2 regions of the Peribacillus sp. FSL H8-0477 genome follow, and region 2 is predicted to be linked to the other one. Evidence: predicted binding sites of a transcription regulator. Region 2 holds the regulator's gene; the other holds the start of a gene.
What was found. The regulator LexA, encoded in region 2, represses DNA repair genes until DNA is damaged. The targets are predictions, from matches to a motif close to CGAACATATGTTCG.
Positions count from the first base shown of each region.

Region 1 (10,894 bases), on a different contig from region 2:
TTAGAGAAAGGACAAATAAGGCTAACACCCTTTCAGTTGATGTCTATCTGTCCATTCATGCCAACGCCGCCGGCAGCGGAGGCTGGCATGCTGCCAAAGGGATTGAGACCTATATCTATTCATCTAAACCACGTGAGGCATTTGCTCTCGCAAATGGTATACAACTCGACTTGGTTTCCGCTACAGGTCTCAAAAATCGTGGGATTAAAACAGCAGAATTTCATGTGTTACGATACACCAAGTGTCCTTCACTCCTAATTGAATGCGGCTTTATGACCAACCACCGCGAAGCTGCTCTGCTAAAATCCGAAATCTACCGCAGAACATGTGCTACTTCCATTGGAACAAGTATTGTTCAGTTTTATAGCCTTACTAAAAAATAAAAACACAAAAAAAGCGTCCTAAAAAGGGGATCTAATCCCTTTTTAGGACAGCCTAAGGTTTATGATACGGTTATTGCACCCGTCTTTGTATCGGCAAAAAGATGTAGACTTGGAAGCGTATTTCTTTGGGTTTTAAATTTAAGTACCTTTTGAATGACATCACTTTTTTCTTCAATGACATCAATTCCGCCTAGACTTATATTAAAGCTGCCCAAATTAGACTTTAACTCCCCATCCGCTGAGGCACCTGATGGAAGCTGAAGCTGAATCGAACCTGTCACAGACTTGGCTTGAATCGATTCACAAGCTGCTTCAAGCACCTGACAGGATATTTGCCCATTAAAGCTTTGTGCATCAATCTGCTTGTAATGACCGTTAACCACTATTGCTCCGTTTAGTGACTCTGCCTCAACAATCTCAAGACGTGAATCATTAATCGTAATCTTTCCATTACCCGTTTCAGCATCGCACGTTTTTCCCTCTACTTTTTGCAGAGTGATTGCGCCATTTGCTGTTTTAGTTTTTAATGTATCAACCAGTAATGAACCACCCGTGATCCCACCGTTAAACAATCTTATGGAAATAGACTCATAGTGTCTAACTGGTACAAATATTTTAGTATCTACTTTAACTGACTTTTGCAAAACATGAAATCTAACTCTGCCTTCTTCATTCGTAAAGTGTACATTTTTTAGGAACTCTTCCCGTGCTTGAGCCTGTGTTTCACTACGATAAACCTTCGCGGCACATTCAATTCGAATATCGGGCTGATCCCATGTTTCAATTGCGAGCTTTCCGTTAGCAATTTCTATTTCGATCTCCTTTAAGTCTCGCGGCAGATCCTGAAAGATATGATTAATTTCCTGAGACGCTCCGAAGTTGAAATCCAAATCCGTATCTTTAATTTTTTGAAATGCTGTCTCAACAAACCCTAGGATTTTTTCCTTTGAAAATTGAACCTTCTTATTTAAGGACTCATTTCCCTTCGGTGTCTCCTTATTAAGAACAACCGTAGACAATTCATTGAGGAGATTTTCCTCTTTTTTTTCACTTTCCTTATTGGCTTTATCCAGTTCATTCAGAATTGTATAAGCTTCTTCTACCGTAATTAGTCCCTCTTGTACCATTTGAAGTATTTTCTTTTTTTCCTCCTGCATAACCGATTCCTCACTTTCAAAATAAAGACTTAGATTTTTAACCCTTGTAGTTTCATACGCTTATACCTACAAAAAGTTCCATGATTTCTCTGTAAAACCGCTAAATGATTTCGACAAATAATGCTGACAATCTTCGCAGCACATTTACTTAGATTTCCTCGGAAATAATAAGTATTTGCCACCTTTAATTAATCGATTAATTAAATTTACGGTTACACCCTTCAACATTGACTGACACATTCAGCCGTTTATTGACACAGGATAAACCCATTATTAGTAAAGAAAAGCAAACCTAAAAGGCTTGCTTTTCTTTTATTGGACAGATTCATGCTCTTTTGCTTTTATCTTATTTTCCATTCGGATTTGATCACGAAGGATGATTGGTTTTAAATATTTTCCTGTATATGATCCATCAAACATCATAATTTCCTCAGGAGTACCGGTTGTCAAAATCGTTCCACCCTTATCTCCACCCTCGGGGCCGAGGTCAACAATATAGTCAGAAGCTTTAATAACATCCAAATTATGTTCGATCACCAGAACAGTATCCCCATTGTCAACCAAACGCTGCAATACCTCTAAAAGTCTTGCAATATCATGTACGTGCAGACCAGTAGTCGGCTCATCAAGAATGTAGAAGGAGCGGCCATTTGAACGTTTATGAAGTTCAGATGCAAGCTTCACACGCTGAGCTTCCCCGCCGGAAAGCGTGGTTGCCGGCTGACCAAGCTGTAAGTAGCCTAAGCCCACATCATAAATGGTTTGTATTTTACGTTTAATTTTCGGAATATTTTCGAAGAACGGATTTGCCTCTTCGACAGTCATCTCCAGAATATCGGCGATGTTTTTTCCTTTATACTTTACTTCCAATGTTTCACGATTGTAACGCTTCCCATGACATACCTCACATGGTACATATACATCAGGCAGGAAATGCATTTCAATCTTAATAATGCCATCTCCACGGCAAGCCTCACACCGGCCGCCTTTGACATTAAAACTAAAGCGGCCTTTTTTATACCCGCGGATTTTTGCCTCGTTAGTGGAAGCAAATACATCACGTATATCATCAAAGACGCCAGTATAGGTTGCCGGATTGGACCGCGGTGTTCGTCCAATGGGTGATTGATCAATATCAATGACTTTATCCAAATAGTCAATGCCTTTAATTTCTCGGAAATCCCCTGGCTTCGTTTTGGCACGGTTTAATTTCTGTGCTAATGCTTTATGAAGAATTTCATTAATTAAGGTACTTTTCCCTGAACCCGAAACACCTGTCACAGCAATGAATGTTCCAAGTGGAAACTTCACATTTACATTTTTAAGGTTATTTTCTTTCGCGCCCTTAATCTCGATAAATCGTCCATCACTAACCCGGCGTTCGACTGGCAGCGGTATGAACTTTTCACCGGACAGATATTGACCAGTCAAAGAACGAGGATTCTCCATTACTTCTTTCGGAGTGCCGGCAGCAACTATTTCTCCTCCATGAGAACCCGCTCCTGGTCCAACATCGATTAAGTAATCTGCCGCAAGCATCGTATCCTCATCGTGTTCGACAACAATTAGGGTATTTCCTATTTCACGCATATTCTTCAATGTTTCAATCAACCTGTCGTTATCACGCTGATGAAGACCAATAGAAGGTTCATCTAAAATATATAAGACACCTGTCAGACGTGAACCAATTTGGGTAGCCAGACGGATACGCTGCGCTTCTCCGCCGGAAAGAGTTCCCGCGGCTCTGCTCAACGTTAAATATTCAAGTCCAACGTTTGCAAGAAATCCAAGACGTTCTTTAATCTCTCGAAGGATCAACTTCGCAATAGCCTGTTCTTTTTCTGTTAATTCCAGGTTAGCAAAAAACTCCAATGATTCCTCGATTGAGAGTGATGTAGTTTGACTAATCTGCTGCCCTTGTATTAAAACAGCCAAACTTTCCGGCTTCAGCCGGTAACCTTTACAACCAGGACAAGCACGATCTGCTAAGTATTTTTCCATTTGATCACGGGTATAATCAGAACTGGTTTCTTTATAGCGGCGCTCAATATTTTTCAAAACACCCTCAAAGGCAATATAACTTTCATGTACCCGTCCGTAATCATTTTTATAGCGAAAATAGATTTTTTCCGTTTTGGAGCCGTATAAAATGATATCCATTTGATCTTTTGGTAATTCCTTAACTGGAACATCCATATCAATTCCGAAATGCTTGCATATCGTTTCAAGCAGCTGTGGATAATACTGTGAACTCGTCGGCTCCCAAGGGGCGATTGCATGCTGTTTTAGCGTCAAGTCTTTATTTGGGATGACTAACTCAGGATCCACTTCTCTTTTAATTCCCAGGCCATCACATTCCGGACAAGCTCCAAACGGACTGTTAAAGGAAAACATACGCGGTTCCAGTTCTTCAATTGAAAAACCGCAGTATGGACAGGCATGATGTTCACTAAACAATAATTCATCATCAGTTCCAATCACATCAATAAGGACTTTGCCACCGCCGAGCTTTAGAGCACTTTCTAGGGAATCAGCAAGTCTCGCTTCTACCCCTTCCTTCACAACAATACGGTCGATGATTACTTCTATAGAATGTTTTTTGTTTTTTTCGAGCGAGATTTCATCGCTGAGATCATGCATTTCTTTGTCAATCCGCACCCGTACGTATCCTTGTTTTTTCACATCTTCAAGAATCTTCACATGCGAGCCTTTTCTTCCTGCAACCAACGGTGAAAGCACTTGGAGTTTGGTTCGTTCCGGATACTCCATGATGCGGTCTACCATCTGCTCGATTGTTTGGGAAGAAATCTCGATATGATGAATCGGACAGGTCGGTCTTCCTACTCGTGCAAAAAGCAAACGCAGGTAATCATAGATTTCTGTTACAGTTCCTACTGTCGATCGAGGATTTCTGCTGGTAGTCTTTTGATCAATAGAAATCGCTGGTGATAGTCCTTCAATCGCATCAACATCGGGCTTATCCAATTGTCCAAGAAATTGGCGGGCATAGGCAGATAGTGATTCTACATAGCGGCGCTGCCCCTCTGCATAAATCGTATCAAATGCCAGCGATGATTTCCCTGAACCAGATAAGCCTGTAATAACCACCATTTTGTCTCTCGGGATGATGACGTCAATGTTTTTCAGGTTATTGGCTCGTGCTCCTTTAACCGTAATTTTATCCATAGCCATGTATCGTCATCCTTCCGCCTTTAATTCTATTAATAAATCACGAAGTTCTGCTGCACGCTCGAAATCAAGAGCTTTAGCCGCTTCCTTCATCTGTTTCTCTGTACTTGCAATCACTTCAACGCGTTCTTTTTCTGTCAGTGTTTTATAATTTGGAACAGCGTATTCTTCCTGCTCTTCAGCAGCATATGTTGCACGAATCGAGTCGCGAATGTCTTTTTGTATGGTTTTCGGAGTAATTCCATGGTCTTGATTATACTTTTCTTGAATTTCCCGGCGACGTGTTGTTTCCTGAATCGCCAGCTCCATGGAATTCGTCATTCGATCGGCATACATAATTACTTGGCCGTTTTCATTCCGCGCTGCCCGGCCCATTGTTTGAATGAGAGCTCGTTCAGAACGGAGGAATCCTTCTTTATCCGCATCGAGAATGGTTACAAGCGATACCTCAGGAATATCCAACCCTTCACGCAATAAATTGATCCCAATTAATACATCATACTTACCCATTCTAAGCTCACGAATAATTTCTGTTCTTTCTAAAGTCTTTACCTCAGAATGAAGATATTGAACCTTGATACCAATTTCTTTTAAATAATCAGTTAAGTCTTCAGACATCTTCTTCGTTAAAGTAGTTACCAAGACCCGCTCGTTTCGTTTAACGCGCTCATTAATTTCACCAATTAAGTCATCAATCTGGCCTTCTATCGGCCTGACTTCTATTGTCGGATCAAGGAGACCTGTCGGCCGAATGATCTGTTCAACCATTTCCGGCGTATGCTCGAGCTCATATGGGCCAGGTGTAGCAGAGACAAAAATAGCTTGGCTGACTTTTTCCTCAAACTCCTCAAAACGGAGCGGACGATTATCTTTTGTAGATGGAAGCCGAAAACCGTGATCAACTAGAACCTGTTTACGTGCCTGATCTCCATTAAACATCCCACGTATTTGCGGCAGGGACACATGAGATTCGTCCACAATGAGCAGGAAATCCTTTGGTAAGTAATCAATTAACGTATACGGTGTAGACCCAGGTGGGCGTAGTGTAAGATGGCGCGAATAGTTTTCGATTCCAGAACAAAAGCCCATCTCAGTCATCATTTCTAAATCATAACGGGTACGTTGCTCTAAACGCTGTGCCTCAAGAAGTTTATTATTCTCCCGTAATTCAATTAGTCGTTCTTCAAGCTCAGCTTCAATATTTTTTATGGCTACTTTCAATTTTTCTGCCCGCGTAACGAAATGGGAAGCAGGAAAAATAGCAATATGATCTCGTTCTCCTGTAATTTCACCTGTAAGTGCATTTACTTCCCGAATACGATCAATTTCATCACCAAAAAATTCTATTCGAACACATTGTTCGTCACGAGATGCCGGGAAAATTTCAACAACATCCCCACGCACTCTAAAAGTCCCCCGCTGAAAAGCTATGTCATTTCGTTCGTATTGAATATCTACCAGTTTATGCAGTAAGGTATTTCGGTCAATTTCTAAGCCGGTCCGCAGCGATACAAGCATTTCTTTGTATTCCTCTGGTGAACCGAGGCCGTATATACAAGAAACACTGGCAATAATGATGACATCTTGACGTTCAAATAGTGAAGACGTTGCAGAGTGCCGGAGCTTATCAATCTCATCATTGATGCTCGCATCTTTTTCAATAAATGTATCAGTAGATGGTACATATGCTTCAGGCTGAAAGTAATCGTAGTAGCTGACAAAATACTCAACGGCATTTTCAGGAAAGAATTCTTTAAATTCGCTGTACAGCTGTCCTGCTAATGTCTTATTGTGAGCAATAACCAGCGTTGGTTTGTTTATCTCTTTAATAACATTTGAAACGGTGAATGTTTTTCCTGTACCAGTTGCACCGAGAAGGGTCTGGTATCGTTTGCCTTCGTTAATCCCTTTAACAAGTTCCTGTATAGCCTGCGGCTGATCTCCCTGGGGAGTATATTTTGAAACCAATTCGAATTTATCCTTCACCTAGTACCCTCCTACACGGGATTTTCTTGTTTAACTTCAATATATATATAAAGGAAGCTCCCTCAACTACCAGAAGCTGCATCCTCTTTATTTATAACCCTTTTACAAATACTTCTATACTCATTCTACCACAAAGCATAAAAAACAAACCATTAAAAAGCGAACGTTTATTCGTTTTTTATTTAATCGATACAGCTCAATAAATAAAAAAAAGCACCTTTTTCAGGCACTCTTGATGGTACGATTCATCATTCTTGTAGAAAGGTAAAAGCCCACTGTCAACGACAAAGCATCAACAATAACCAGCCACCAGGCATGCGTATACCCTTTATAGGCTGAAGCAGCGATTAACGCAACGGTTAAACCCAATCCTACATAGCGGTTATAGGTAACTCTAGAGAATAGCATCACTAATAGGCAAGGAAGAAAAAGGGCAGATAAAAGCTTAATCATTTATTCATCTCCTTAAAGAGAAAAGTCTTATTATATGATTGGTATTCAGTTTAATGGATTATCGCCGACAATGCCATTGATAATCTAAAAAAAGCAAATTTCCTTCCATAGGAAATTTGCCTTTTCTCCTTAATATGGTTCAGCGTCATGACTATTTTCTACTGCTTCTTCAGGCGCATCATTTCCTTCTTTGGAGCTGATTGGTTTTGAGTGCTCTGTTTCATCTTTAGGTGCATTGGCAAGCCCTTCTCTTAAACGGCGGCCGTACTCTTGATCGGCTTCTTCCGCAAGTGCAATCATTTTCTCTTGAATCCGCTTATCAGCTGGTCCCAATGCACTAACTAAATTAGCAATTAGTTCTTCTCGCTCCCATTCCTCAAAATTACGGAACGTTTCACCAGCTTGTTTCGTATTACTTGGACGATCAATGGATTCTCGAACCAAATGCCCTTCAATAAAAGGCGTATATTCCTTTCCAGTAGGTTTGGCTTCTTTTAACCCATCTATTGTAGAAGGCTCATAATTAATATGAGGATTTTGTTTTTCACCTAAATCTACTTTATATTGCATTTGGCCGCCGCGTTGATTCGTTGCAACCCTTTTATTAGGTGCATTAATCGGCAGCTGAAGATAATTTGGACCAACACGGTAACGTTGTGTATCTGAGTAGGAGAAGGTCCGGCCTTGCAGCATCTTATCATCTGAGAAATCAAGCCCATCAACCAGTACTCCTGTTCCAAATGCAACTTGTTCCACTTCAGTGAAATAATCCTCGGGATTTTTGTTCAACGTCATCGTCCCCACATGCTTCCATGGGAATGTATCATTTGGCCAAAGTTTCGTATCATCCAGCGGATCAAAGTCCAACTCTGGATGGTCATCATCACTCATAATTTGAACAAACAAATCCCATTCTGGAAAATCGCCCTTTTCAATGGCTTCATATAAATCCTGTGTTGCGTGATTAAAGTTAGTAGCTTGAATTTTATCCGCTTCGTCTTGAGTCAGGTTCTTAATACCTTGCTTCGGTTCCCAGTGATACTTAACAAGTACAGCCTTCCCCTCTTCATTCACCCATTTATAGGTATTCACACCTGACCCTTGCATCATCCGGTAGTTAGCAGGTATACCCCATGGTGAAAATAAGAACGTAATCATATGGAAGGTTTCCGGTGAACTTGAGCAAAAATCAAATATTCTCTTTCCATCCTGAATATTTGTAACAGGATCTGGTTTAAACGCATGGATAAGATCTGGGAACTTAATCGCATCACGGATAAAGAATATTTTTAAATTGTTACCGACCAAATCCCAGTTGCCGTCCTCTGTATAGAATTTCACCGCAAACCCACGTGGATCACGCAGCGTTTCTGGAGAGGTTCCGCCATGAATAACCGAAGAGAAACGAACAAACAGCGGAGTTTGCTTCCCTTCCTCTTGAAATAACTTAGCACGAGTATAGGTCGAAACAGGCTCGTCCCCAGCTTTTCCTGTAGCTGTAAAATACCCGTGCGCTCCAGCACCACGTGCATGGACTACCCTTTCTGGAATTCTTTCTCGGTCAAAGTGGCTGATCTTTTCCAAAAAATCATAATTTTCTAATGTAGTGGGCCCGCGATTACCAACAGTCCTCATGTTTTGATTATTGGTGACGGGATGCCCCTGTCTGTTGGTTAATGTTTCTTCATTTTCATTATCTGCTCGTTTTTTGTTTTTTTCGTCTTCGTTTATCAATTTTCTGCCTCCTTTTCAATTTACATCCAGTAATATCCCTCATTTAAAGAAAAATATTCCTTTTTTAAAATAAAGTATGGAAAGGTAAATGATTCCTATTGATAGGAAAAAAGGCTTATATAAAGAAAAATCTATTCAACTAATGACCTTTTAACCGATATTATTGGTACCTGTTTATAGCATATTTTGATAGATTGCTATTTTTTCTGTCAAAAATAGTGTAAAATTATTACTTTTTTAGATTATTTTTAGTTTTTTTGTCTTTTATGTAAAAAAATAGTTTATTATTGTACTAGGCAAAAAATGGGTTTCGAAAAAAACTTTTATGTAAGGCGGCGAACAGCATGAAAAAAAGATTAGGATCTCTATTGTTAGCCACGGTACTCTTATTATCACTATTCACATTTGTGAATCCTGCTGAATCAGTATCGGCAGCTGCCACGGTAAAAGCAAAGGTTAATGCAAGTTCCCTTAACGTCAGGGCTAAAGCAAGTACAAGTGCTAAAAAGTTAGGCGCACTAAAAAAAGGGAACACCGTGACGATTTCTCAGGAAAAGAGCGGCTGGAGCAAAATTCCTTATGGTAAGACCTCCGGATGGGTCTCATCTAAGTACTTAACCAAAGTAAAGACAGTTAAAGCGGCATCTGCCTCTGTAACAAAGAATGGCTATGTAACAGCCACGACATTAAATCTACGGTCATCTGCATCCACGAGCAGCAAAACCTTGGCGACCTTAAAAAAGGGCTTACTCGTCAATATTAAATCAACAAGCGGCACATGGTATAAAGTGTATGTTCCTTCCACTAAGAAAACGGGTTGGGTTTCAAAATCGTACATATCCACTAAAAAACCTGTGACAGCCGTGAAAACGGAAGCCAAAGGTACAATCTATTACGTTACAGCATCAGAACTAAATATCAGAAAATCGGCATCTCCTACTGCCAAGGTTGTTACATCTGTGAAGAAAAATGCTAAAGTAACAGTTAGTAAAATCAGTGGAAAATGGGCCAGCTTAAAAACGGCATCTGGCAAAAGCGGCTGGGCATCAACTTCTTATTTAACAAAGAAAGAACCTGTTAAAAAGGAGCCTGTTGAAGAGGCAAAACCTGCCGAGGATTCCACACCGGATGTTGATTCAGAAGTATACTATGTAACTTCCAATGGGTTGAATATTCGTAAAGCAGCCAATACAACAGCTAAGGTGTTAACAACCGTTAAAAAGAATGAAGAAGTAACCTTACTTGAAGTAAACGATGACAACTGGGGTAAAGTACTAACCACAGCCGGAGTTATTGGCTGGGCTTCCATGAAGTATTTAACTGATGAAGAACCTGTCAGAGGCGTAAACGGCAAAGTGATCGTGCTTGATCCTGGCCACGGTGGTTCAGATCCTGGAGCAGCTGGGAAAAATAATTTTGAAAAAACGCTCACCCTGAAAACAGCCAAAAAGCTGCAATCAAAATTAGAAAATGCTGGTGCAACAGTAATTATGACAAGAACAGGTGATACGAAACCTTCCCTCACTGACCGAGTAGAAATCAGCGAGAAACATAAGGCTGATGTTTTTATTAGTATTCATTACAATGCAAGTACGAATAAAGATGCTAACGGTGTTGATACATTCTATTACAAAACGCATGTAAATGAATACCAGCTTGCAAAATGTATTCAAGAAGAAGTAATCAAAGCCACAGGGATGAAAAGCCGTGGTGTCAAAGAAGGAAACTTCCAAGTCATCCGTACGAATAAACAAGCTTCCATTTTAGTTGAACTTGGTTTTATCTCCAATCCAACTGAAGAAAAAATCATTGCCACAGATGCCTATCAGACAAAGGCAGCTACTGGAATCTTCAATGGTTTAGAAAAATATTTTAATCTATAAAAAAAGGCTTTGAAGTCAGGTAGTACCTGCTTCAAAGCTTTTTTTATTTTTGGATGGCACTGGTCATTGATCGTCTCTCTATCCATTTTTCTAAAAGTCCTGAGAAAAC
Region 1 covers NZ_JBBODE010000001.1:1,902,547-1,913,440, forward strand. The annotation lists gene MHI18_RS09715 (N-acetylmuramoyl-L-alanine amidase family protein) at 1-383, shown strand, start outside; gene MHI18_RS09720 (DUF4097 domain-containing protein) at 443-1,540, opposite strand; gene uvrA (excinuclease ABC subunit UvrA) at 1,853-4,732, opposite strand; gene uvrB (excinuclease ABC subunit UvrB) at 4,739-6,715, opposite strand; gene MHI18_RS09735 (CsbA family protein) at 6,938-7,168, opposite strand; gene MHI18_RS09740 (catalase) at 7,298-8,899, opposite strand; gene MHI18_RS09745 (N-acetylmuramoyl-L-alanine amidase) at 9,247-10,785, shown strand; gene MHI18_RS09750 (YczE/YyaS/YitT family protein) at 10,829-10,894, opposite strand, start outside.
Region 1: a site for LexA is predicted at 6,876-6,889, ahead of uvrB (excinuclease ABC subunit UvrB). Genes of this name have one in related genera too.

Region 2 (10,894 bases):
TTTCTTTTGTCTTTTGTATTGCATATAAAAAACAGCAGCAATGATTAAAGAAGCTACAAATGCACCTATTTGAATTTTGCTAGGAAATAAAAACGATAAAATCAAGAAAACCATTCCAACAATTACCATCACAATGGACAATAGTAAACTAATATTCATGCTGTTCCCTCCTTAGCTAAATTTGTTATAAATTATAATACTGGTTTATTTCCAATAAAGCTTCATTCTAAAATCACGATGTTCAAGAATCGTTTATAGATTTTGAATGTAACTTATTAGAAAAATCATACATTCTTCATTCAAAAGTCGGCAGAAAGGGCGAAAAACATGAAATCAGAAAAAGTGTGCAGCCGATTCGGAATCAGCAGCAACTAGACGATATGAAATGGGCGCTGAATGCCACTGTTCGGAACGAGATTACATTCTTCTTTCTCCTCGGCTGCGAAACCGGCCAGCGTGTAGGAGATCTTCTCCGGCTACCCTTCCAACAAATCCTCACCCTTAAAGGCAAAACACAAAAATTCCGCGACATATATATATATCGGGAATTGCTTCCAGGAGGTCTATGAGTACGCTAAAAACGTTCAGAGCGTCTGTTTATTCCCGTCTCGTAAAGGTGACAACCAATTACACCTACTCAGGCTCACCGGCAGTTAAATAAGGGTGCAGAGTATGCTGGTGTGGAACATGTCTCCATACAAGCAGAAATAAACTATTACTTGCGTTTTAGTCATATTAAACTCTCCCCTCTGATCGTTTGCCTTGAAAATGGTTTAAAGGATTGCATGTCGTACATCTGTAGCTTTAAATGATAGCCTGATCAAACATCTCCTTTTATCCATTCACGACTGCGCGCACTTTGAACATCTTTAAAAGAACAACTCTATATCAGAACGTTCGTAATTTCCTATATAGTTAAAAGTACCTTTCTAGTAATTTCTTTTAACTGTTTAGCCTTTTGTGGATCAAATGTTTTCATGGATAAGTCAATAGGTTTTGAAAGTTTATAAGCTGAGAAACTCTTAGACTTTGATTCCTGTAAAACGTCAACAATTTTATTCACGATTTCACCAACCTCATGTCCTACTAGACGGTGAACGACTCTCAAGAATATTCTCATTAATGGGTTCGCAAAGACAGATCTAGCTCCAGTAGTTCTTACAGCCATTGGATTATATAGAATATAACGAACGCCCTTGCGATTGAATCCCGCACCCAGCAAGTCATTTAGCCGGTTGGCATTGGCATTAGCTTTCACGCTGTTAAACTTACGTCTGTATTCTAAATCGTCAAAATTGACAGTGCTGTAGATTCCTGGGGTAGCAACATTTAAAATAAAAGAGTCATCATTAAATGCTATCTTATTTGAAAGGATATACCGACTTAAATACTGCAATGCAAAAGTGAATTCTAAACCATCGTGTGTGATTAAAGCGTCTTTACGAGCTGTTTGTAGGACAGCACAAAGAATCACTCCATCAATTGCGCCATAGGTCCTTTGAATATTCTCTATGATACGGTAGTTTTCTGAAACAAGACTCAGATCTGCTTGTAGATAAATAGCATTATGTAAATTACCTTTATTTCTACTTACGATAATTACCCTATTCCCGGCTGCTAAAAAATACTTTGCCAGTCCTTCGCCAATGCCACTAGTACCTCCTGTAATTAATACTGTTTTCATGGTCGAATCTCCCATCCAGATTTCCGGTTTATTATTTGTACTAGTATAACGCTTACAACAATAGTTGTATTGATCGAGTAGTTAGTTGTTGCTTCTGTCTCTGGCTACCCCTTTGCCAAACATGATAACCAGACTCTTCTAAAACATCAATCAATTCCATAATAAAAACCACCTTTACTGAATCTTTCATCCAGAAAAAGTGGTTTATAGTGTATAAAAGAAGGTTAAACCAAGTTTCAAACGAAAAACAGATGAAGGTTTCAGTCCAGGGACTAAAGCCAGTCTACTTTCTATTCGAAACTCAGCTTAAAACCCTCTCCAAACGTTGATATAACATGGTTTTATTTCGTTTGCTGTTTGCTCATAGCGCTCATCATTTGGTTGATTTTCTTTTGGGATGGTTTCATTCCCATTTGCATCATCATCATTTTTAACATTTGTTCGTTAATCGGCGGATTTTTTTTCAAATAGTCCATCATGTATTTACGAGCTATGAAAAATCCGAGTGCTAACCCAGCAAGTAATGCTAGGACACCAACTAGAATGTATACCCACATACTATCTTTCCTCCTTCATGTTGTCTATAAACAGTGTACTAGACCAAAGATTATTATACAATACTTCAAGCCAATATGCCCTATCTTTAGACAAATTTTCTTTCTTTCACGGGTTTTAGCCATCCAAAATGATTGTTTTCAAAATCTAACGCTAAAAATCCAGATTCGCATTTTCGAATACTTTCAAAAAATTCAGTTTCTGCTTCGTAAGTTCCTTCGGATTTTAAATGCAGATAATCTTTACCGATGACTAGCGCTGCTTTACTTGTCCCATTTTTAGTTTCTGTATAATACACATCATTTTCCGATACATGATCATGCGTCGGGTTCCTTCTCTCAGCAATTGCCTTAGACAATTTACTAAAAGGAATGTCTTTCGTCACATATTCGATTTGTTTTTGCAAGATACTTTTATGATAACCATTTGAGTTAATATATTCCAAAAACAAATTGAAAAACAATTTTTCTCTGCCGTAATAATGCATGGCGAATTCATCTTCGATCAGATAGATCTGATAATTTCTCATAAAATTGCCTCCCTGCATTCCTTTTTACTATTATATAAGCAAGTCATGAAAAGGTATGTTGAATCATGGAGGAAACCCATACTATTTTTGTCGAAAAATCAATAAAAGCTGACACCAATAAAGGTGTCAGCCATATTTTTACTTATTCTTGAACAAGTGCTTTCACGCGTGAAACTACGTTATCAACAGTGAAACCGAATTCTTCCATAATTTTGTTACCTGGTGCAGATGCACCAAAACGATTAATGGCAAGAATTTCTCCTTCATCTCCTGTATAACGGTCCCATCCGAATGGAGAAGCCATTTCAATACCTAGACGTTTTTTAACAGCTGGGTTTATGACACTTTGTCTGTATTCTTTAGACTGATCTTCAAAACGATCCCATGATGGCATGCTGATAACAGCAGCATCAATATTTTCTTCTGCTAATTTTGCTTGCGCTGAAACAGCAAGATTAACTTCAGAACCAGTAGCGATTAAAAGTACATCAGCTTGTTCTTTTTTAGAAGCAGATACGATGTAACCGCCTTTTCTAACACCCTCATACGCCAATTCAGCCGTATTTTTAAGTGTTGGAAGGTTTTGACGAGTAAGGATAAGCGCTGTAGGACGATCAGTTGACTCAATAGCTGTTCTCCATGCTGCCGCTACTTCATTGCCATCTGCTGGACGAATGACACCTAAATCCGGCATAGCACGTAATGCTGCTAATTGTTCAACCGGTTCATGAGTAGGACCATCTTCACCAACTGCCACGCTGTCGTGAGTAAATACATACGTTACAGGTAATTTCATAATAGCTGCAAGACGAATAGCTGGACGCAGATAGTCTGAGAACACGAAGAACGTTCCGCCAAAAGCATGTACGCCGCCGTGAAGCATCATTCCGTTGAGAGCTGCACCCATTGCAAATTCCCGAACTCCAAACCAGATATTTCGGCCCGCATAGTCAGCAGGAGTAAAGTCTTCTGCACCTTTAATCATCGTATTATTTGATCCAGCTAAGTCAGCTGAACCACCAAACAAACTAGGAAGGTTTTTTGAAATGCCGTTTAGCACTTCTCCGCTTGACGCACGAGATGCAAGACTTTTTCCTTCTTCATAAACTGGAATGTCTTTATCCCAACCTTCAGGAAGTTCGTTGTTAATGGCTCCCTCTAATTGCTGAGCAAGCTCTGGATAAGCAGTTTTGTATTCATTGAAAAGTGTATTCCACTCAGTTTCTTTGTTGCTTCCAGCTTCAACACAAGCCTTTTTGAAGTGTTCATAAACTTCTTCTGGTACATGGAAATCTTTTTCAAATGTCCATTTGTAAGCGTCCTTAGTGAGTTTCAATTCATCCGAACCAAGCGGTGCACCATGAACTGCTGATTTACCAGAACGGTTTGGCGAACCATAACCGATTACCGTCTTCACTTCGATAAGTGTTGGACGTGTTTCATCTGTTTTAGAGGCTTCCAGCGCTTCAGCAATTGCAGTAAGATCGTTGCCATCCTCAACACGCAGGTATTGCCAACCGTATGCTTTAAAACGGTCTTCAACTGATTCACTGAAAGACTTATTAAGATCTCCATCTAACGAAATATCATTTGAATCATATAGAACTACCAGACGGCCTAGTTGCAAGTGAGCTGCAAGTGAAGCTGCTTCAGCAGAAACACCTTCCATTAAGTCCCCATCTCCACAAATACCATATGTATAGTGATCAACAACATTGTATGAATCACGGTTATAAGTAGCAGCCAAATGACGTTCAGCCATTGCCATACCTACTGCCATTGCAATCCCTTGACCAAGTGGTCCTGTTGTTGCATCAACACCAGCTGTGTGACCAAACTCAGGATGTCCAGGTGTTAAGCTGTCCCATTGACGGAAACTTTTTAAATCATCAATCGTTAATCCATATCCAGCTAAGTGTAATAGACTGTATAAAAGCATAGAACCATGACCAGCAGACAATACAAAGCGATCGCGGTTAAACCAATTTGGATTTTTCGGGTTATGGTTCATAAATTGGGTCCATAGTGTATATGCCATTGGTGCAGCGCCCATCGGCATCCCTGGATGACCAGAATTAGCTTTTTCAATAGCATCAATAGAAAGTGTACGGATTGTGTTAATTGAAAGCGTATTTATAGAATTAGACATAAGTAAACATCCTTTCTTTCTCATATTCCTCTTTATATTATAGTGCAAACTAAATAAAAACAACTATATTACCTTGATTTCAAAGGGGATTGTGAATAAATGATGAAGAATTTCACCTTTCCTATAAATCTTCACAAAAACTTATTCTAATATAGAATGAACTAAAAAAAGAATTACATTCAAAATGTAATCCCTTAACAGCTGATTTATTTCTATCCCTTAAATTTAGTAATAGTTAAATCAGTAAATCAATGAAGTTTGTTTTTATTTTCTTTTATCATTTTTAATTTTTCTGGTGTAACGTCATTACCTTCAGGGTCAACCACAGTGACATTCTCTAAGGTATCTGCCATTGACTTTCTAAACGTCTGAAGGTATTCCCCTCTAAGTTGTGTCTGCTCTTTGGCTTCTTCTTGTGTTAGACCCGCATCTTTAGACTTTCTTGAAAGTTCATTAATCCTTGCCATTTTTTCTTTTGATAGCATAATTGTACTGTACTCCTTTATATAAATGATACTGCCATGTTATATAAAGAAACATAAAAAAACAAGTTCTACGATTCAGTTTCGGTTACTTTCTGCTTTTCAAATTCCAGAAATCGTCTATGCACAGTTGCCTTAGAAACCTTATGTCCAAATCCACGCAGTGTCGCCGCAATTTCTTCAAAAGTCAGACCATTTGCACGAAGTTTAGCAATTTCCTCGACAGGTACTTCTTTACGTTCTCTTCCACCGATATTCCCTCTATTACTAAGGTTTTTCTGTGGCCGATACCCCTTTTCAACTGCCCGCAGCATCCCGCGCTTAATTTTTAAATTATGTAACTTCCTTTGATATTCTTCCACGATTCCTACAATTTTAATGACCATAGCATCCGAGTCGGACAATTCCATTTCCCCATCATGAGCCATTGAAAAAATTTTGACTGATTCTTTATTTATTACATGGAATAGCGCTATTTTCGCATTGCCGCGGCCTAAACGAGTCTCATCCTGTATTAACAGCGTATCAGCTTTTTTAGATTTGAATAGATCGAGCATTTCAAAAATGCCATCCCGATCTAAGTCATACCCGCTTGCTTGTTCTTTAATAATGGCCGCTACTTCAAAATTCCATTTTGATGCCATCTTGACTAACTCTTCTTCTTGCCTTGCCAGGGAGGTTTCTTGGCTTTCTTTTTCGGTGCTCACCCGGCAGTAAATAACTGCTTTCATGCTGACATCCAACCTCTTTTATAAATATTTCATTTTTCTACAAAAACACTTCTTTACATACTTATGTTAATCTCGGCTGGCAACCTTTATAACCTCATGGTTTTGCGATACAGGAATCACAATTGTATCTCCCGGTTCCAGTGTATTGGCATAAACTCTATTATTCTCTTCTATCCAATCAATGAATTGCCGCTTTGTCAATTCCCCAGTATTGTATTGTTCAACAATTGTCGACACGTTATCGGTTTCTTTTAATGTCACAGAAAGATATTCATCCATTTTTTCTGGATTTATATTTAAGGAAAATAATAATGAAATAATTGCTACCAGTCCAGCCAAGGCTAGTGTGTAAGTGTAATTTTTAAATAAAGACTTCATGAGAATCCCTCCAAAAGCGAATGTTTGTTCGTTTGCTATAATTAGATTATAAACCGAACATTTGTTTCTAGTCAAGCGATATTAGAACTTATGTTTGTATCTTTAATTTTGCCATGATATAATCATAGTAAGAAAAATTAGCAAATGAGGTGCCAAAATGACTAAACTATCAAAGCGCCAACAAGACATCTTAAATTTCATTAAAGATGAAGTCCGTTCCAAGGGATATCCGCCGTCTGTCAGAGAAATCGGAGAAGCTGTAGGTTTAGCATCCAGTTCCACGGTTCATGGTCATCTTTCCCGTCTTGAAAGTAAAGGATTAATCCGAAGAGACCCAACTAAGCCCCGTGCCATAGAAATACTCGGTCAAGAAGAAATGAATAATATACCTAAAAGCAATGTTATTAATGTTCCTTTACTCGGTAAAGTAACCGCTGGTATGCCTATTACAGCCATTGAGAACATAGAAGAATATTTCCCACTTCCAGAGTCAATGGTTGCGCATGATGATCAAGTATTTATGCTTGAAATTATGGGAGAAAGTATGATAGAAGCTGGTATTCATGATGGGGACTATGTCATCGTCAGACAACAAAGTTCTGCAAACAATGGAGATATTGTCGTTGCCATGACAGAAGAAAATGAAGCAACAGTTAAACGATTCTTTAAAGAAAAAGACTATATCCGTTTACAACCGGAAAACTCGAGTATGGAACCGATTATTCTTCGCAATGTTACTCTGCTCGGTAAAGTAATCGGCTTATATAGAACCATCCACTAAGAGAGCTTAATTGCTCTTTTTTTATGTAGTTTTTTAAGAACTCCATCTCAGAATCTAGTTTATGTAAATCATCCTATTACATAAACTAGATTCATATTTAGGAGATGTTACTTTCTTTTATTTTCAATCAGCTATTTAGTAAACTGACAATTGCTGCAATTATTCCTGCCAATCCTCCAGTACCAAATATACCAAGCAATACCTTTTCTTCTAGCTCTAATGTCTTTACTTTTAATTTTGCTTTAGACTTCGAGTTAGAATCTACAATTTTCAAGAGTGTAGAAATCATATTATTATTATCAGCATGAATATCATGGTTTATTTGGATTTGTCTGCTGAATAAATTTTGTAGCTCTTGTTGGCTGACCATTATATGCTCAATTCCTTGTTTTACTACATCTAATTGGGCTGCTATATTTTCTTGTTCTGCGATAATTCGTTCAATAAGGGTTTTTAACTGGATGATGAGTTCTTTTTGTACGATCCTATTTTTTTTATTTATATCTTCATTCATTTAATATCCCCCATCCCACACCTCCCTATCTTAGAGTATTCTTTATGTCTCTTTTTTGTGTGGACAACCTTTCTGAAACACAAAAAAATGCACCTGCATCGCAGCTGCAATTTAAATCAGTATGAACTAAACAAATTTATAAAGGTACTGAGGATCGATTCCTCTTCTCGATAGCCCATAAAAATTACGGCAATCAACGAAATCATCGCAAAGATCGCGGCAATAGGCACGATCATTTTTAATACCGTGACATACGTATCATAATAGCGCGGGCCGATAAGATGCTTAGGTTGGTCGGGTACCCGCTGGCCAATATAACTGGACTCCAAATTTTCAAGAACTTGCTTTCCCTCTTTTTCACTGAAATCTTCGGGCAGCATATCTTCAATCGTCGACTATAATTCAAGGGCTATATATTGACGTTTTTTTTCAGGCAGCCTCCGAACGACTTCATGAATATACACCTCAATTAAATTCATCTTCATCATCCTCTTTTAATAAGACATATAGTTCTTTCGAGTTTTTGATTCATTCCATTTTCAACTGCAAAAAGATTTCCACCCCATATTCACTCAACACATAATATTTCCGAAGCCTGCTTTCAAATGTATCCCTGCTGCTCGTTATCAGCTCCTTATTCTTTTATTACCAATCAAGCTTTTAAGCTCTATCGTCAATTCCTACATTAAAAAACCCAATCTCAGCAAGAAATTGGGGATTTCCATTCATCTAGTAGAAGCAGTCCGAACCCTTTCTGGCGACAACTAATTTCCCACCGTTACTTTGTCCTTTTCTAAAAATGCTTCAAAGTGATCTATACAATACAATGATCGGGCGGTAATTGTGGATTTTTTACAATTAACACAGGAATGGTTGTTACTTCCTTCATCAACATTAGATTGTCTTTTTATATTTTTCATGTTTATCATTTCCCTTGCTTTATTATTTTTTAAAGCGTTTACAAGTATTTATTTCCAAAGACTCATGTTATTAGACGTAAGACCCACAAAATGGGGACACGTTCCCATTAAAAGGAGTTTTGATACGCTCTAATTTCCACGGTCTTTTATGATACAATTGACGCATACACAATCCCAATAAATCTAGTTACATTGGATAGGAGGAAACATTTAATGATGTATTTACTGGCCATTCTTTTACCGCCTGTTGCTGTTTTATTGTCAGGTAAGCCTGTACAAGCCGTTCTAAATTTAATTTTATGTATCTTTCTATGGATACCTGGTGTGATCCATGCGATACTCGTAGTTAATGAAAAAAAAGCAGATAAAAGAGCAGCAAAAATGTATGCAAGGTCACGACAAGACTAAGTTTTTCGATAAACCCCTTAAAAAAGGGTTTATTTTTTTAACAAAAAAATGCAGCCCAACCCGTTTGAGCGAGTTAGGCTGCACATGAACAAAAAGAAAGCAATTCCAGCAATAGAATTACGATCTTTCAAAATCATAATACCATATCTTGTCGGTTATTGTCGACTATAATTATTCTGAAAATATAATTTAGTTATATTTTCTTATTTTACTATCTATAATAGCCATAAAAAAACAGGTCTATCTATTCATTTTTTCATTGTGGACTCTGTTTACTTTTTTCTACTAAAAGATTTTTATAATCTTTATATAATGGTTACTCCATGATAAGAGAATTTCGTTAGAGTACTTGTATAAATTAAAAAGAGTAAGCATTAGAAGTTCTCACCTTTTCTAATGCTTACTCTTTTTAGAATTCTTCTCGTAAGAATTTACTCATTAATGTTTCAATTACATAGTCTCGACACTCTGGTGACAGGCTTGATCTCTTGTGATGGACTAAATCCCCGTAAGGTCTTCCTCCGATAAACTTTATTTCTCCTTCGAAGGGTCGGTTACCGTTCGAATCATATCCCTTTATTTTCACAAATAGAGTATTGTATTCTGTTAAAATGCTGTCTATGATGGTTACGCTATGCATTTCATCTTCCCCCCTTTACGTTAATCAAAAACGGTTTGAGAGAGGAAGTCAAGGCTGTTACTTTTCTTATTTAGTTTTTCCTAAGCCATTTTTAAACATATATTGTAATCCCTTTTCAAACCCCTCTGCCCAAACTGACATTCCATGTCCTCCATTTAATATTCGTAGTTCTGCTGGACTTCCTGGAACATCCGCCCACTTTTCAAAATCTTTGTTGTATAGATTTGAGCGGTGAAGAGCTTGATATAGATTTACCGCCTGCACTTCCATATTATATTTGTTCGCATCCTCTGGTAAATCTTCTTGCTCGCTTAAATGGTTCCAATCATCATCTCCCGTTACGATAAAGATGGGAACCTGATTGGGTTGTTTACTATATTGTTTAAGTGCAGCTGGGTAATTGAGTTCGTCCCAGACTTTCGAATCAAAAGGCTCTCCAAATGATCCTCTTTCTACAGCTCCTGAAGTAGCTGGGGCCACCTTATCTTGAATAGCAGGGCTAAGTAAAGTCGTACCGGCAAACAAGTCAGGGTAAGTGAGCGAATAACGTAAGGCTCCATAACCGCCCATAGAAAAACCGATTAGCCCTCTGCCTTCCCTGGATGCTATCGTACTATGTTCCTTCTCAATTTTAGGGATTAGATCGTTGATAATGGCTGACTCAACTGCTCCATATTTATGTGAATTAACCCAATAGCTATTCCCAGTTATCGGTGCAATCGCTATAAACGGACGAGTCTTCTTCTGTTCTATCATTTTATCCATGATTGGCCAAAATGAATTCCAGCTTTCTGCATTTCCACTGCTTCCGTGCAGCAAATATACCACTGGGTATTTATTTTTCTTATTATATCCAGGCGGCAGATACATGTTATACGTTAACTGGTCCAGCCCTGGAGTAGAATCGTTAACCAGACTGGATGCTGTAAAGGTTTCTGTCGTTACCTTCCCGTTCTTTTTAGTCTGATATTGTTTTGGATCGTAAACAGATGCGGATTGCTCACTTCCTTTTTTGTCAAATAAATACTTCACTCCTTCTTCAAAACCTTGATGCCATACCTCTTTACCATGACCGCCATCCATGATTCGAAGTTCTGCCGGGCTTGATGGAACGTCTCCCCAT
Region 2 covers NZ_JBBODE010000002.1:1,630,564-1,641,457, reverse strand. The annotation lists gene MHI18_RS19745 (hypothetical protein) at 1-159, opposite strand, end outside; gene MHI18_RS19740 (SDR family NAD(P)-dependent oxidoreductase) at 908-1,684, opposite strand; gene MHI18_RS19735 (YneF family protein) at 2,026-2,241, opposite strand; gene sirA (sporulation inhibitor of replication protein SirA) at 2,328-2,768, opposite strand; gene tkt (transketolase) at 2,911-4,917, opposite strand; gene MHI18_RS19720 (DUF896 domain-containing protein) at 5,166-5,402, opposite strand; gene MHI18_RS19715 (YneB family resolvase-like protein) at 5,471-6,130, opposite strand; gene yneA (cell division suppressor protein YneA) at 6,197-6,508, opposite strand; gene lexA (transcriptional repressor LexA) at 6,666-7,289, shown strand; gene MHI18_RS19700 (hypothetical protein) at 7,417-7,803, opposite strand; gene MHI18_RS19695 (hypothetical protein) at 7,920-8,132, opposite strand; partial or broken gene MHI18_RS19690 (PadR family transcriptional regulator) at 8,269-8,445, opposite strand; gene MHI18_RS19685 (YqaE/Pmp3 family membrane protein) at 8,937-9,131, shown strand; gene MHI18_RS19680 (hypothetical protein) at 9,541-9,771, opposite strand; gene MHI18_RS19675 (alpha/beta hydrolase) at 9,838-10,894, opposite strand, start outside.